Regions from separate parts of the Dyella sp. 2HG41-7 genome, predicted to be linked through region 1. Evidence: predicted binding sites of a transcription regulator. Region 1 holds the regulator's gene; the other holds the start of a gene.

Region 1 (7,174 bases):
TCACCAGCGCCTGGCCAACCGACTCGTGGGTCATCAGAAGCACGCCGACGGTCATGACACGGCGGCTTCAAAGAGGCTTGTTAGAGACAACATAAACATCACTCAAGTTCGCGATGGAATGTGAGAACGCCTTCGCGGGTCGCGCGATAGTGCGCTGCAAGTTTTTCGACCAGATACACCGAACGGTGACGTCCGCCGGTGCAACCGATGGAGATGGTGACGTAACTGCGATCGTCCGCCTCGAAGCGCGGCAGCCACGCGTCGAGCCAGCGCGCCGTGTCGGCCTCGTATTCGGCGACCAAAGGTTGCCGTTCGAGGAACTCGCGCACCGGGCCGTCCTTGCCGGATAGCGGGCGCAGCGTCGGTTCCCAATGTGGGTTGGGCAGGCAGCGGGCGTCGAACACGAAATCGGAATCCAGCGGCAATCCGCGACGGAACGCGAACGACTGAAACATCAACGTAAGGCCGGCCGTGGTTTGCGCGTAACCGGTCGCGATAAAGCGACGCAATTGGTGCACGTTTAAATCGCTGGAATCGATCACGCGCTCGGCGATCGCCATTAACGGGCGCAACAACCTGCGTTCTTCGGCGATCGCGTCGGCCAACGATCTGCCGCGCGTGGCTAGCGGATGTCGGCGTCGCGTTTCGGAGAAGCGCTTGGTCAGCACTGCATCGCTGCAATCGATAAAGATCAAATGCACCTGCACGGTGTTGGCGAGCGCCGAGAGCACCTTGGGCATGTGTTGGAAATCTTCGTCGCGATTTCGAACATCCACGCCGACGGCGATGCGGCGACGATGACTGTCGCCGCGTGTCGCCGCTTCGACCAACTGCGGCAGCAACGCGCTCGGCAGGTTGTCGACGCAGTAGAACTCGAGATCTTCCAGCGCGCGCAGCGCCACCGTTTTGCCGCCGCCGGACATGCCGGTAAGCACGACCAGATGAATGGCGTTCGGATCGTCGTTGGAAATAAGGCCTTCGTATTGAGATTGACTCATGGGGTCACCACGGTGGGAGCCGGCGCATCTGATGGGCTTGGCGGTCCATAAAGCTCGTCGCAGGATCGATGCCCTTGCTCTTTAACATATGGCTGCGCACAGCCGCTTCGACCAGTACCGCCAGGTTGCGGCCGGGCGCGACCGGCAACGTAATCATCGGCATCTTTACATCGAAAATTTCGCGATGGCCGACATCGCCGGTGAGGCGCGTCAGCGCATCCGTATTTTCGCCGTCGCGCAATGGTTTGAGGTGAATGACCAGGCGCAAGTATTTCGACGTCTTTACCGACGTGTGGCCGAACATCTCGCGCACGTTGAGCACGCCCAGGCCGCGCACTTCCAACAGATCTTGCAGCAATTCCGGACAGGCGCCGTCGATTACATCCGGCGCGATCAGCGTGAATTCGGGCGCATCGTCGGCAACCAGTCGATGGCCGCGACTGATCAGTTCCAGCGCCAGTTCGCTTTTGCCGGAACCCGCTTCGCCGGTAATCAGCACGCCGATGGAAAACACTTCCAGCAACACGCCGTGCAACGTTAGACGCGGCGCCATCGTGCGCGCGAGGTGATATTGCATCCACGTCAGCAATTCGTGACCGCGCTTGGAGCTGATCCAAAGCGGCGTATCGGTTTCCTCGGCGACTTCGCGCAAGTCGGCGGGAATCGGTTGATCTTTAGTGACGATAAATGCGACAGGATGCGTGGCGGCTGCTTTGTGGATCACTTCCCAACGTTGGCGCGAATCCAGGCTGTCGAGAAAACTCAGTTCTTCCGTGCCGACAATCTGGATTTTGTTCGGGTAAATAACGTTGAGATAACCCACCAGCGACGGACGGCGCGCCGGCGTGGAGCCGTATTCCAGCACGCGCATTTCGCCGCGCATGCCCGCCACCCACCGGAGCGCCATGCGCTCGTGGATATCGTCGAAGAGTTGTCGTGCGGTAAGCCGTTCCAAGGATGTTCCCTTTGCCGCAGGGCTGCCTCATCGGGGCGGCGGCGGGAACATTGTGCCAGTTTGGTGGCTTGAAGGGTCGCTTCGCCGCCTCGTGTCCCGCTATGGGGCGAGGATTTTGGGGAGAAATGGGAGCTTGCGGCGGTTGGAGATGACTGAAGTTCGGATCGTTTCTAAATAAGGGCGAGATCCATCGATTTCCAGTCTTGCGGCCTTTTGTTCTATCCCTCTCTCCGGTCGGAGAGAGGGATAGGTACGGCTGGGCGTGTCAGCCGTATTGTCGGATTTCGCGTACTTCGCGTTGATGTTTGTCGCACAGCTTTTCACGGTAACGGCGCAGCTGATCGACGAGTTTGTCGAAGAGATTGTCTATAGAGGCGTACATATCGTTCTCGGTGGCTTCGGCGTGCAGCGTACTGCCCACGACTTTGACGGTTCCCTCGGCACGTTGCTGAAGCTTGTCGACCGAGAGTACGACGCTCAGGCTTACGATGCGGTCATCGAGGCGAGTCAATCGATCGAGCTTGGTTGTCACGTGATTGCGCAGGGCGGGAGTGACGTCGATCTTTTGACCACTGAGTTGGAATTGCATGGTGCGCCTCCTTCTAGAGCTGGCCGCCAGTGGCGGCGTTGATCGATGCGCGGATTGCCGTGAAACAATCGTTGCACCGTGAAGCTAGAGACTTTGAATAAACCTTACTCCTGAAAATGGGATCGTTCCATGAAGCCACAAGTTCCCTGAAAAAATTTTTCGGGCGTGCGGACTTCAACTGCTGCGTTGTCGCTCGCTGGAACTGGGAATGCGCAGAATTTCTCGGTATTTCGCCACCGTACGGCGCGCTACCTGAATGCCTTTGCCGTGCAACTCTTCGGCGAGCGCCTGATCGGACAGCGGCTTGCGCGGGTCTTCGTTGTCGACCAGCTTGCGCAGCATCGCTTGAATGGCGGTAGCCGATGCGCTGCCGCCGTCCTCGGTGGACACGCCGCTGGAAAAGAAATACTTCAGCTCGTAGGTGCCGCGCGGCGTGTGAATGTATTTGCGGGTCGTTACACGTGAAATCGTCGACTCATGCATACCCACCTCCTCGGCCACTTCACGCAGCACTAACGGCTGCATGGCTTCCGGACCGTAGTCCAGAAAGGCGCTTTGCCGTCTCACGATGGCGTCGGCGACCTTTAGGAGTGTTTCGGCACGAGACTCCAAACTCTTAATCAGCCAGCGCGCTTCCTGCAGTTGACCGCGCATCCAGCTGGCGTCGTCGCTGCGCGCCTGGGCGATAAGACTGCAGTAATGCTGGTTGAGGCTGAGCTTGGGTTGGCTGTCCGGGTTCAGGAGCACGCGCCAGCGCGTGCCGTCCTTGCGGGCGTAGACGTCGGGCGCCACGTATTCGACGGGCGTGGTGTCCATCGCCGCGCCGGGACGCGGGTCCAGGCTGCGGATAAGCAAGGCGGCGCCGGTGGTTTCTTCCTCGGTCGCGTGCAGGCGGCGAGCGAGCTTGGCCATGTCGTTGCGCGCCAAGAGTTCCAATTCGTTTTCGACGATGCGCAACGCCAGGTCCCGATGCGGCGTGCTGGGCGCGAACTGCTCCAGCTGAGCGCGAAGACAATCGGGAAGGTCGATGCTCGCCACGCCGGCAGGGTCGAAGTGCTGCAATCGGCGGCGTACGGCTTCCACTTCTTCGAGAGTGGCTTTCAGGTGCGGAGGAAGCGCCGCGAGCACCGCATCGAGACCTTCTTCCAAATAACCGTCGGTGTTAAGCGCGTCGATCAGCACCGTGGCGATGGCCTTGGCGCGTGGATCCATCGGTGTGAGATTAAGTTGCCACAGCAGATGTTCCTGCAGCGACTCGGGCGCCGCATTCTGCGGTTCCATGCCTTCGTCGTCGCGATTGTTCGAATTACCGCTGCCGTTGGACGACGAAAAATCGATCGGCTCGTCGGAACTCATTTCCGGTTCCGCCCAATCCGGCGCCTCGTCGTTGCCGTCGCTGCCCGATGCCGAATCGCTGCTGACGGTTACCGGCGCATCGAATTCGTTTTCGAATTCGCCATCGGTTTCGGTTTCGTCTTGTTCTTCCGATGCATCTTCGGCGAACTCGAGCAGCGGATTGCTCTCGGCAAGTTGACGCAACTCGGCAGCCAGCTCCAGTTGCGACAATTGCAGCAGGCGAATGGCCTGTTGCAGTTGTGGCGTAAGAGCCAGCTGTTGATTTAGACGGAACTGAAGCCCTGGTTTCATGCCTGGCGAAAGGGTTGTGGGATGCGCTGACTCATTCTACGTAGGTGTCACCGGTCCTGTCTGTTCGCATCTCTTCGGTCCATCGTCTCGACAGACGGCCAGTCTGCCTTCGCCGATGGCCCTGTGATCTGCGAACAGACAGGACCGGCCCGAAGGGTGATGTCCAGAAGGCTCGCAGGCTGCGTCGCGCGGCTTGAAAAGACGGCCAGTCTTCCCTGCGCCGCGCAACACATCCTGCAAGCCTTCTGGACATCATGCCACCAACGTAGAATGAGTCAGCGCATCCCTTGGCCTCATCCTAACCCTTAGACGGAGTGTCGGCCATAGTTGCTATGGCCGGAAATACCTGCCCGTGCCGTGGGTGTGAAGCGGCGCAAATTGCAACTTGTGCGGACGGCGAAGTTGGAGTATTACAAACGGAATTCGCGGCCCAGATACACTTCGCGAACCCGCTCGTCCGCCAGAATATGCGCCGGCGTGCCGCGCGAGAGCACCTCGCCCTCGTTCATGATGTAGGCGCGATCGCAAATGCCCAGGGTTTCGCGCACGTTGTGATCGGTGATCAGCACACCGATCCCGCGCTCCTTCAGATGTCGCACGATGCGTTGGATTTCGCCGACTGAAATCGGGTCGACGCCCGCGAACGGTTCGTCCAGCAACATGTAACGCGGCTGCGCGGCGAGGGCGCGTGCAATTTCAACACGGCGACGTTCGCCGCCCGACAGGCTGATGCCTTTTTGCGTCGCGATGTGCGCGATTTTCAGTTCGTCGAGCAAGCTTTCCAATTCGGCATCGCGCTTGCGTTGATCCAAGCCTTCGCGCAATTCCAGCACCGCCATGATGTTGTCGGCGACGCTGAGACGACGGAAAACGGACGCTTCCTGCGGCAAATAACCGATGCCAAGTTTGGCGCGCGCATGCATGGGAAGGCCAGTGATGTCGCGCTTGTCGAGTTTGATGGAGCCGGCGTCGGCTTCGATCAAACCCACGATCATGTAGAAGCAGGTGGTTTTACCGGCGCCGTTGGGACCGAGCAGGCCCACCACTTCGCCCTGGCGAATCGAAAACGCAAAATCGCGCACCACTTGGCGCGCGCGGAAACTTTTTTGCAGACCTTCTGCGGAAAGCATGAGTAATGATTATCCCTTCGACGGCGCGCTGCTGGCGGGCGCCGGCGCTTTGGTGCTGGATGACGATGCCGGTTTGGCGGGAGCGTTGGTGGCCGGCGTCGAAGCGGGCGCGCCATGCTTCGGCGGCGGCAGCGGCTTCTGTTTCGGCAGGAAGGTCATCGTGACCTGACCGCTGCTGCTGCTTTCGCCGACCATGTAGCTGGTTTGCGTGTTGTAGGTGAGCTTGGCGCCGTGCGCGTCGCCTTTGTTCTGTTGGTGCACGTTGGCGTTGCCAGTGAGAATGGCGATGCCGTTGACGTTGTCGTAGTAAAGCTGATCGGCGTCGCCGGTCATCAGGTTGCCGCTGTCGTCGATCTGCTCGATATGCGGACGCTTTTGCGGCGTGCCGGTCACGATGATGTGATCGACGGACGTGTCTTCCTTCGCCGTATAAATTTTCGCAACCTGACCGGTGAGTTTCATCGTGCCCTGCGTGATCAACACGGCGCCGGTGAAGGTGCTGATCGTGTTGGGCTGGTTGTAACCGTCGAAGCTGTCCGCATGCACCACGTGGATCGGCTGGTTGCGGTCATCCTGCTTTGCTAGTGCCGGTTGCAGAAGCAAGAGCCCGGCAATCAAGAGGCTTAGCCGTAGCGTTGTTCTGGCTTGAATAAAGCGTGCCGTGCACGTCATGGAGCAACTCCAGATGGTTTTCGTTGAGATTGGCACGCATGCCGATGCCGTTCATTACGCTTGCGCCCTGCGTCATGGTGGCCGGATCCGCAGTTTCCATGCGGTTCTCCTTCGGCCAACCGGTGACGTTGGAGGTACATAATGTTGCCATGGGACCCTGCGCATAGGCAGGGCGGTGCATGTAAACCGCACCGTCGAGATTGACTTGCGTGCCGCTCTTGTTGACCCGGCCGAAGGGTGCGTTGCCTTGCCAGTTCGGCACGCCGGGCTTTTTCGAAATAAGTTCGAACACGGGCGAATTGAGATACAGCGATTCGTCGCCCGCGCGGCGATCGATGCGCGGCGAGGTCATGTTGATGCTCAGCAGTCCGTCGATGTCGTAGCTCCAAACTTTGGAGTTGTAGAGCACGTAATCGGAAATCGGCGGCCCGACGAAATCGTTGACCGGCGGCGCGCCGACCACCCAACGCTGCAACATCCAGCTGGCCGGTGCAGCGATGGCGAGCAGCGCGATGGCGACGTTGATGCGGTTGTCGCGCAGGTATTGGCGAAAACTCACTGCCAATGCTCCTGTTCTGCGCGGCTTTTGTTCTGTGCGTGCAGGATGAGATCGCACACTTCGCGCACCGCGCCTTGTCCGCCCGAAAGGTGTGTCTGGTAGTGCGCGCGTTGCGCCACCCAAGGGTGCGCATTCGCCACGGCAACCGCCAGGCCGGCGACGCTCATCGCCGGCAGATCCGGTAAATCATCGCCCACGAATGCGACATGTTCCGGCTGCAGGTTCAACGCTTCCATGATCTGGCGCATGCATTCGCGCTTGTCGGATTGACCTTGATAGACGTGCGCGATGTTCAACTCTTCCGCGCGCAACGCGACCGGATGACTGATACGCGCGCTGACGATGGCCACCTGCACACCGTGTGCCTGGAGACGCTTCAAACCCAGGCCGTCGTGGACGTGAAACACCTTGGTTTCGTGGCCGCTTTCGCTGTACCACAAGCGACCGTCGGTAAGCGTGCCGTCGACATCGAACGCGGCCAGGCGAATCTTGGCGGCGCGAGCGAGTACGTCGGCGGGCAGGTTGGAAAGGTAATCCATGGAATAAAGTGTTCCGTCAGACCACGCGCGCGCGCAGCAGGTCGTGAATGTTGAGGGCGCCGACCACGCGTTGCGCTTCGTCGAC
Region 2 (7,174 bases), 3.3 Mb from region 1:
ACGTTGCAAGGAGATCCTCGCTGATCTCGCCGAAGCGACCGAGGCGCTGGGCTATTCCCACCGTAAACCCACCGGCAAGCTGCGGGTGGGCATGTCGGCGTCTGTCGGGCGGGCGGCGATCGTGCCGCGGCTGCAGGAATTCGAGCGTCGTTACCCGGACATCCGTCTGGAACTGATGATGTGCGACTTCCCGTACGACCTGAACGAGGAAGGCGTGGACTGCGCTATCCGTATGGGCGATCTGGAGGATTCCAGCCTGATCGCCCGCAAGATTGGCTATTTCCGCAACGTGCTGCTGGCGTCGCCGGAATATCTGCAGCGCTACGGCGCGCCGACCTGCCTCGAAGAATTGAAGGACCACCGCTGCATCAACTACGTCTACCCCAACGGGCGGCCGCGCCAGTGGCAGTTCGACACGCCGAACGGCCGTATCGAAGTGGATGTGAATGCGCATTTGTTGATGAACGACGGCGAGTCGGTGATCCAGGCAGCCGTCGCGGGCTTAGGCATCATCCAGGCGCCGCACGTGCTGGCGGCCTGCGCGCTGGATCTGGGCAAACTCGAGCCGATCATGACCGACACGGTATCCATCGGTAAGAACGTGTGGATCGTGTATCCGCAGAAGAAACACTTATCGGCGCGCGTGCAGGCGTTTATCGAATGGGCGAGCGAGTTGTTCGAGCGTCCGTTCGAATCGGTGTGCCCGATTGCGCCGGTGGTGGAAGCATTTCGGCCGCCGGTGCCGAACAACAAAGAAAAGCCGTTGCGTACGCAGTGAGCGTACTTCGCTCCCTCTCCCCTCCGGGGCGAGGGCTGGGGTGAGGGGCGAAACTTGCGCGATATTTGTTGGAGCGAAAAGCGTAACTCGCACGCGCAATCACGATTCCCCGCAAGCCGTGACCCCTCACCCTAACCCTCTCCCCGAAGGGGAGAGGGAACTGTTACTAGCCACCCGCCGGAATCAGCAACAACAACGCCGCACCCAGCGCGATGCGATACACCGCAAACCACGTAAAGCGGTGCGTGCGGATATACGAAAGCAGCCATTTCACCGCGATAAACGCCACGATCAGCGACACCACGAAACCGATGATCAACGCCGTCCAGTCTTCGTTCGCGGCACCGCCGCTTTTGAGCACTTTCAAAAGTTCGTAGCCGGTGGCGGCATACATGGTCGGTATGCCGACCAGGAACGAAAACTCCGTCGCCGCCGGACGATTGCTGGTGCCGGCGAGCATCGCCGTAAAAATCGTCGCGCCCGAACGCGAGGTGCCTGGAAAAATGCCCGCCACCATTTGCGCGATGCCCACCAGAATCGCGACCCGCCAAGTGACTTCGCTGCGATCGATCTGACGCGCCGCCAACGCCTCTGCACCCAGTATCCAGAAGCCGCCGATCAACAACGCCCACGCAATCGGCGTGATCGTTTCAGGCAATTTGAATCCGTAATGTGTGACCACCAGGCCGAGCACGCAGGTGATCAAAAACGCCACGATCAATTTGGCGAGATACGCGCGGTTGGCTGGCTCCTTCCACTGCGTCAGCAATTGCCAGATGCGGCCCCAATAGATCAGCGTGATGGCGAGAATCGCCCCGGCCTGAATTCCCACGTTGAACAAATCGGACCGGGCGCCGAGCCCGAACTTCTCCGCGATCAGCAGATGTCCGGTACTGGAGATGGGTAGAAATTCGGTAATACCCTCGACGATCCCGAGCAGGATCACGTTCAAAAGGTCGTGCACGTGGGGGCTCCTTGATCGGAAAAGTGTGAAGTAGGGCGGCCTGCAAAAAAACGGTATAGCTTTAGGCTTAATTTTTCCTTGCGGCGCGTGAACAGGACATTCGGATCGATTTGCACGTAAATGGTGCAAAAAGAGCCACTGTTTGGTGCAAAAAACATTCGCAATCCTCGCCTGATTTTAGGTAAGATTTTGAACTGCAAATCTTTTTGAAGTTGGTACGGTGCTTGCCATAAAGCACGCGCGATCCCCATTCACGACATCATCGAGGTTTTACATGTCCGCCAAGCAAGTGCTCGACCTGATCACGGAACATGAGGTCGAGTTTGTCGACCTGCGTTTCGCCGACATGCTCGGCAAGCATCACCACGTCACCTTCCCCGCCCACGCCATCGACGAGTCCACCTTCGAAGACGGCAAGATGTTCGACGGTTCGTCGATCTCCGGCTGGAAGGGCATCAACGAATCGGACATGGTGCTGCTGCCCGATCCGGACACGGCTTACCTCGATCCGTTCAGCGGTCATACGCAGCTGGTTCTGCATTGCGACGTGCTCGAACCCAGCACCATGCAGGCCTACGGCCGCGATCCGCGCTCCATCGCCAAGCGCGGCGAAGCGTTCTTGAAGTCCACCGGTTTGGCCGACACCGCGTTCTTCGGTCCGGAGCCGGAATTCTTCATCTTCGATTCCGTGCGCTGGCAGAACGACATGGGCCGCGTGTTCTACGAAATCGAATCGCAGGAAGCCGCGTGGAGTTCGCGCTTCAAGTACGACGAAGGCAACAGCGGTCACCGTCCGGGCGTGAAGGGCGGCTACTTCCCCGTGAGCCCGGTCGACTCGTTGGGCGATCTGCGCGCCGACATGTGCAAAGTGCTGGAATCGCTTGGCCAGGTGGTCGAAGTGCATCACCACGAAGTGGCCAACGCCGGCCAGTGCGAAATCGGCACCAAGTTCAACACGCTGGTGAAGAAGGCCGACGAACTGATGACGATGAAATACGTCATCAAGAACGTGGCGCACCAGAACGGCAAGACCGTCACCTTCATGCCCAAGCCGATCGTCGGCGACAACGGCAGCGGCATGCACGTGCATCAGTCGTTGGCGAAGGACGGCAAGAACCTGTTCTCCGGCGATCTGTACGGCGGACTGTCGCAGACGGCGCTGTGGTACATCGGCGGCATCTTCAAGCACGCCAAGGCCATCAACGCGTTCGCCAATTCCACCACCAACAGCTACAAGCGCCTGGTGCCGGGCTTCGAAGCGCCGGTGATGCTGGCGTATTCCGCCCGCAACCGCTCGGCGAGCTGCCGCATTCCGTTCGTGTCGAACCCGAAGGGTCGCCGCATCGAAGTGCGCTTCCCCGATCCGATGCAGTCGGGCTACCTCACCTTCACCGCGCTGATGATGGCGGGCCTCGACGGCATCTTGAACAAGATCGACCCGGGCGCGCCGGCCGACAAGGATCTCTACGATCTGCCGCCGGAAGAAGAGAAGAACATCCCGCAGGTGTGCTCCAGCCTCGACGCCGCGCTGGAAGCGCTCGATAAGGACCGCGACTTCCTGAAGGCCGGTGGCGTGTTCACCGACGACTTCATCGATGCCTACATCGAACTGAAGATGCAGGAAGTGACGCGTTACCGCGCCAGTACGCATCCGTTGGAATTCCAGATGTACTACGCGATCTGATCGCGTTCGCAGGTGCGACACAAACACGGGCGCCTCGGCGCCCGTTGTTTTTTTGCGACGACGCAACACGAATTCGTTCGATCAGCCGACACCGACGCAGCGATTGCGTCCGCCATGCTTGGCTTCGTACAGCGCGCCGTCCGCGCGCGTCAGCCATTGCGAAAGCGTTTCGCCGTCGCGCCATGCCGCCACGCCGATGCTGGCGGTGATGATGATGGTCTGGCCTTCGTGCATGACCGGGCAGTTGGCCAGCGCGAAGCGAATGCGCTCGGCCACGGCCAAACCTTGCTCCAACGTGCCATCCGGCAGGCACACCAGCAATTCTTCGCCGCCGTAGCGACCGACCACGTCGCCGTCGCGACAATGCTCCAGCAGGATGCCGCAAACCACGCGAATCACCTGATCGCCGGCGAGGTGGCCGTACGAATCGTTCACATGCTTGAAGTGATCCAGATCGAGCAAGGCGATGCACGCGTTGCCGTCGCACGCGAGCCGGCGGATGCCTTCGGCCATCTCCAGCAATCGGCGGCGATTGAAGATGCCGGTCAGTTCGTCGGTGCTCGCCAACTGATCCAGACGTTGATTGGCGATAATAAGATCGCGCGTGCGCACATCGACTTGTTCTTGCAGATGCATGGCCTGGCGACGCAAGTACAGCGTGCGAAGTTGGACCACGCCTAGCAGCACGGCGAGCGCCAACACTGCCGCGAGGATCAACGCCACGATGGTTTCGTACCAGCGCGGCGCAGCGACCACGTGTAGCGTCGTTTCGGCGACGCGCGATTGCAGGCCTTGCGTGGTAGCGCGCAGATGCAACGTGTACGTACCGTGCGGCAAGTTGGTGTAGATCGCACTGGGCAGGCTGCCGCGCGGTACGTCGATCCAACTGTCGTCGAAACCTTCCATGCGGTAGCTGTAGCTAGTCTCTTGCGGCGCCTGATAATCGAGCAGCGCGAAATCGATGCGAAGACTGCGGTTGTGCGGTTTCAGTTTTATCGACTCGTTCGATTGCGGAAGTGCGCCGAACGGAAGCGCCGCGCCGTTGAGCACCGCATCCGTCACCACCAGCGGCGCATCGCCGTGGCGCATCGGCTGCCAGGTGGGGCGAACGACGGTGAGGCCGCCCAAACCGCCGAACATGATTTCGCCGGTCGGCGCGCGCGCCGCGGCGGCATAGATGTAACTGGATATCCGCAAGCCATCGCGCACGCTTAGGTTATGCACGGCATGCGTTTGGCCGTCTATCTTCGACACGCCGTTCGGCAGGCTGACCCACAGGTCGCCCTGGTTGTCCGATTGCACCGCGTTGATGTTGTCGCTGCTCAAGCCTTGCGCCATGCCCAGGGTGCGGAAGCGATACGACGCATCGTCCGGGCGCGATTCCAGCATCGCCAGTCCGCCATAGGTGCCGACCCAAAGGCGTCCTCGCGGATCGGTGGTGACCGAACTCACCAGATTGTTCGGCAAGCTGCTGGGATCGTCGGGGCTGCTGAACAGATTGCGGAAGTCGCCCGTCTGCGCAGCGTTGGCCGCGATGCTGATGCCATGTCCGGTGAGATACCAGATGGAACTGCCGATGGGTTCGATGCGTCGCACGGTATCGCTTGCGAGGCTGTCGTCATCGTTTTTGTCGTGATTGAAATGCGCCAGCGCCTGCGTTTGCGTGTCGTAGCGGTACACACCGTCGTACGTGGCGATCAACAACTGCCGTCCTTCGACAAGCAGGTGCAAGACCGGTTTTTCGTCCATCGCCGGAACGATGGCGTCCTGCACGGCAAACGTGTCGGGCGCGATGCGCGCGAGCCCTTGCGTGCCCACCCAGATCGAACCGTCAGGCATTTCCGCAAACGCCTGCACGTCGCGATGCGTCTGACTTTCGCCCAGTTGAATATGTCGGATGCTGCCGTGCTGCAGATCGATCATGTCGACGCGTCCGGCGCTCAGGCCCAGCCAGATGCGCCCTTTGCTATCGACAAAGATGCCGCGCACATTCGTGCCGCCGAGGCCGTGATCGTTCTGCGTTGCCGCCGGCAATACCGAGAACGCCGAACGCGCATAAGGTTGCGTGTGCGCAACACCCAGGTCGCTCGCCACCCATACGTTGCCGACGCGATCTTGCATCAATGCGCGAATCGAATCGCCCGGCAGCGACGATGGCAACGCGACGTCGTGTGCGAGTTGTTGCAGCGTTCCGGCATCGATCGAATAGGCCATCACGCCGCTGCCGTCGGTGGCCAGCCACATCGTGTCGGGTGCGATTTCCAGAAAATCGCGCACAGTCGAACGGCGTTCCTGATTCGGCCGATAGCCGCTGTAGCCGTTCACTTCATGCCACACACCGTTGCGGTCGCGATACGCGGCGCCCGATTGCGTGCTGCCTATCCACAGGCGCCCTTCCCGATCTTCATAAATCGCCCAGACGCCGTCTTTCAGTATCGTGTCGATGTTGCCCAACGGATGCGGTGGACGAACGAATGTTTTGCTGCCCGCCGTGCGAACGAACAGGCCATTGTTGTTGCCCAGCCAAAGATTGTTTTCGCGATCTTCGAAGACCGTGAAATTGCGCGATGCGAGTTGTGCGTTGCCGCCGATGATCGACGCGATGCGATTGGTGCGCAGGTCCAAGCGATCCAGGCCGCGCTCGGTGGCGATCCACACGCCTTCGTCGCCGTCGCGCGCCAACGCATAGATTTTGCGATCGCTCGTGCCACCGTTGCCGATGGGATACGTTTCAAAGCGATTCGTTGCCGGATTGAAGCGACTCAAACCGCCGGAGTTGGTGCCCACCAACATGCCGCCGTCCGGCACCGCGAGCAGGCTGCGCACATAGGCGTCGGGCAGATCCGGCGAGGGGCCGGCCGCATCGCCGAATTCCCGCATGCGATAGCCGTCGTAACGCACCAGGCCGCCCATCGTGCCGATCCAGATCAATCCGCGCCGATCCTGCGCGACGGCGGTGGAGACGGAGTGCGGCAGTCCTTCTGCGACGCCGATGCGATCGAACCACGGCAAATCGAACGGCGCCCATGGATCGCTCGCCCATGCCGAGCCAAATGGAAGCAGCAAAACAAGCCACAAGATCAGCCAGGCGAGACGCGCAACGCTCAAAGTTGGCGCAATGCCACGCCTTGTGCAGTGAGACCCACCCCCACTGCAACGCGATGCGAAGACGTGACGCCGATCTTCCAACAACCCCCCTGCTCTCACGTATGCGTCATCGCAATGCGCGAATGACTAGAGCAACCCCATCATAACGGCAGCCCCTGGATATCTTGCAACGAGGCTGATGTCGCGTACGCATTGGTATGTTTGACGGCGAACTGAAATATTTCAGCTGCGTCATTTGACGCGGTCACATGATCGAACATGTAAAGTCGCCGGCTCTATCGTCGGATGCTGCCTTGGACGGAATGCGGATGAGAAATACGGTGGGTAACAAACGGACCATGCTGTGGTTTCTGATGGGCATGGCCTGGTGGTCTTCCTCTGTTTTGGCCGCCCCCACGACACCGGCAAGCAGCGCTGCCATTCCCGCGCAACGCCCGCTCGATCAACCGCAGCTGCCACCGGGCCCGGGTCCCAGCGCTGCCACGATCAACGCGTGGCAAGACCGCAAATTCGGCATGTTTATCCACTTCGGCCTGTATTCCCTGGCCGGCGGCATGTGGAACGGTCAGCGCGTGAACAACGGCTACAGCGAGCAAATTCTTGCGAATGCGCCGATTCCGGCGAAGCAATACGAAGCGCT

The links. Region 1 encodes sigma-54, which starts transcription at its own class of promoters, with help from an activator protein. Its sites were predicted from a motif close to TGGCACGNGCNTTGC; they were not measured.
Region 2: glnA (type I glutamate--ammonia ligase) is a predicted target of sigma-54. The motif match lies at 1,956-1,970, and genes of this name have one in related genera.

Annotation. Positions count from the first base shown of each region.
Region 1 is NZ_JAJEJV010000004.1:3,454,444-3,461,617, reverse strand. Features, by position in the region: gene L0U79_RS17110 (PTS fructose IIA subunit family protein) at 1-55, opposite strand, end outside; gene rapZ (RNase adapter RapZ) at 99-998, opposite strand; gene hprK (HPr(Ser) kinase/phosphatase) at 1,003-1,953, opposite strand; gene raiA (ribosome-associated translation inhibitor RaiA) at 2,219-2,542, opposite strand; gene L0U79_RS17090 (RNA polymerase factor sigma-54) at 2,717-4,189, opposite strand; gene lptB (LPS export ABC transporter ATP-binding protein) at 4,600-5,319, opposite strand; gene lptA (lipopolysaccharide transport periplasmic protein LptA) at 5,329-5,922, opposite strand; gene lptC (LPS export ABC transporter periplasmic protein LptC) at 5,888-6,550, opposite strand; gene L0U79_RS17070 (HAD family hydrolase) at 6,547-7,089, opposite strand; gene L0U79_RS17065 (KpsF/GutQ family sugar-phosphate isomerase) at 7,106-7,174, opposite strand, start outside.
Region 2 is NZ_JAJEJV010000004.1:130,362-137,535, reverse strand. Features, by position in the region: gene L0U79_RS01985 (LysR family transcriptional regulator) at 1-778, shown strand, start outside; gene L0U79_RS01980 (undecaprenyl-diphosphate phosphatase) at 945-1,742, opposite strand; gene glnA (type I glutamate--ammonia ligase) at 2,017-3,426, shown strand; gene L0U79_RS01970 (ligand-binding sensor domain-containing diguanylate cyclase) at 3,508-6,534, opposite strand; gene L0U79_RS01965 (alpha-L-fucosidase) at 6,843-7,174, shown strand, end outside.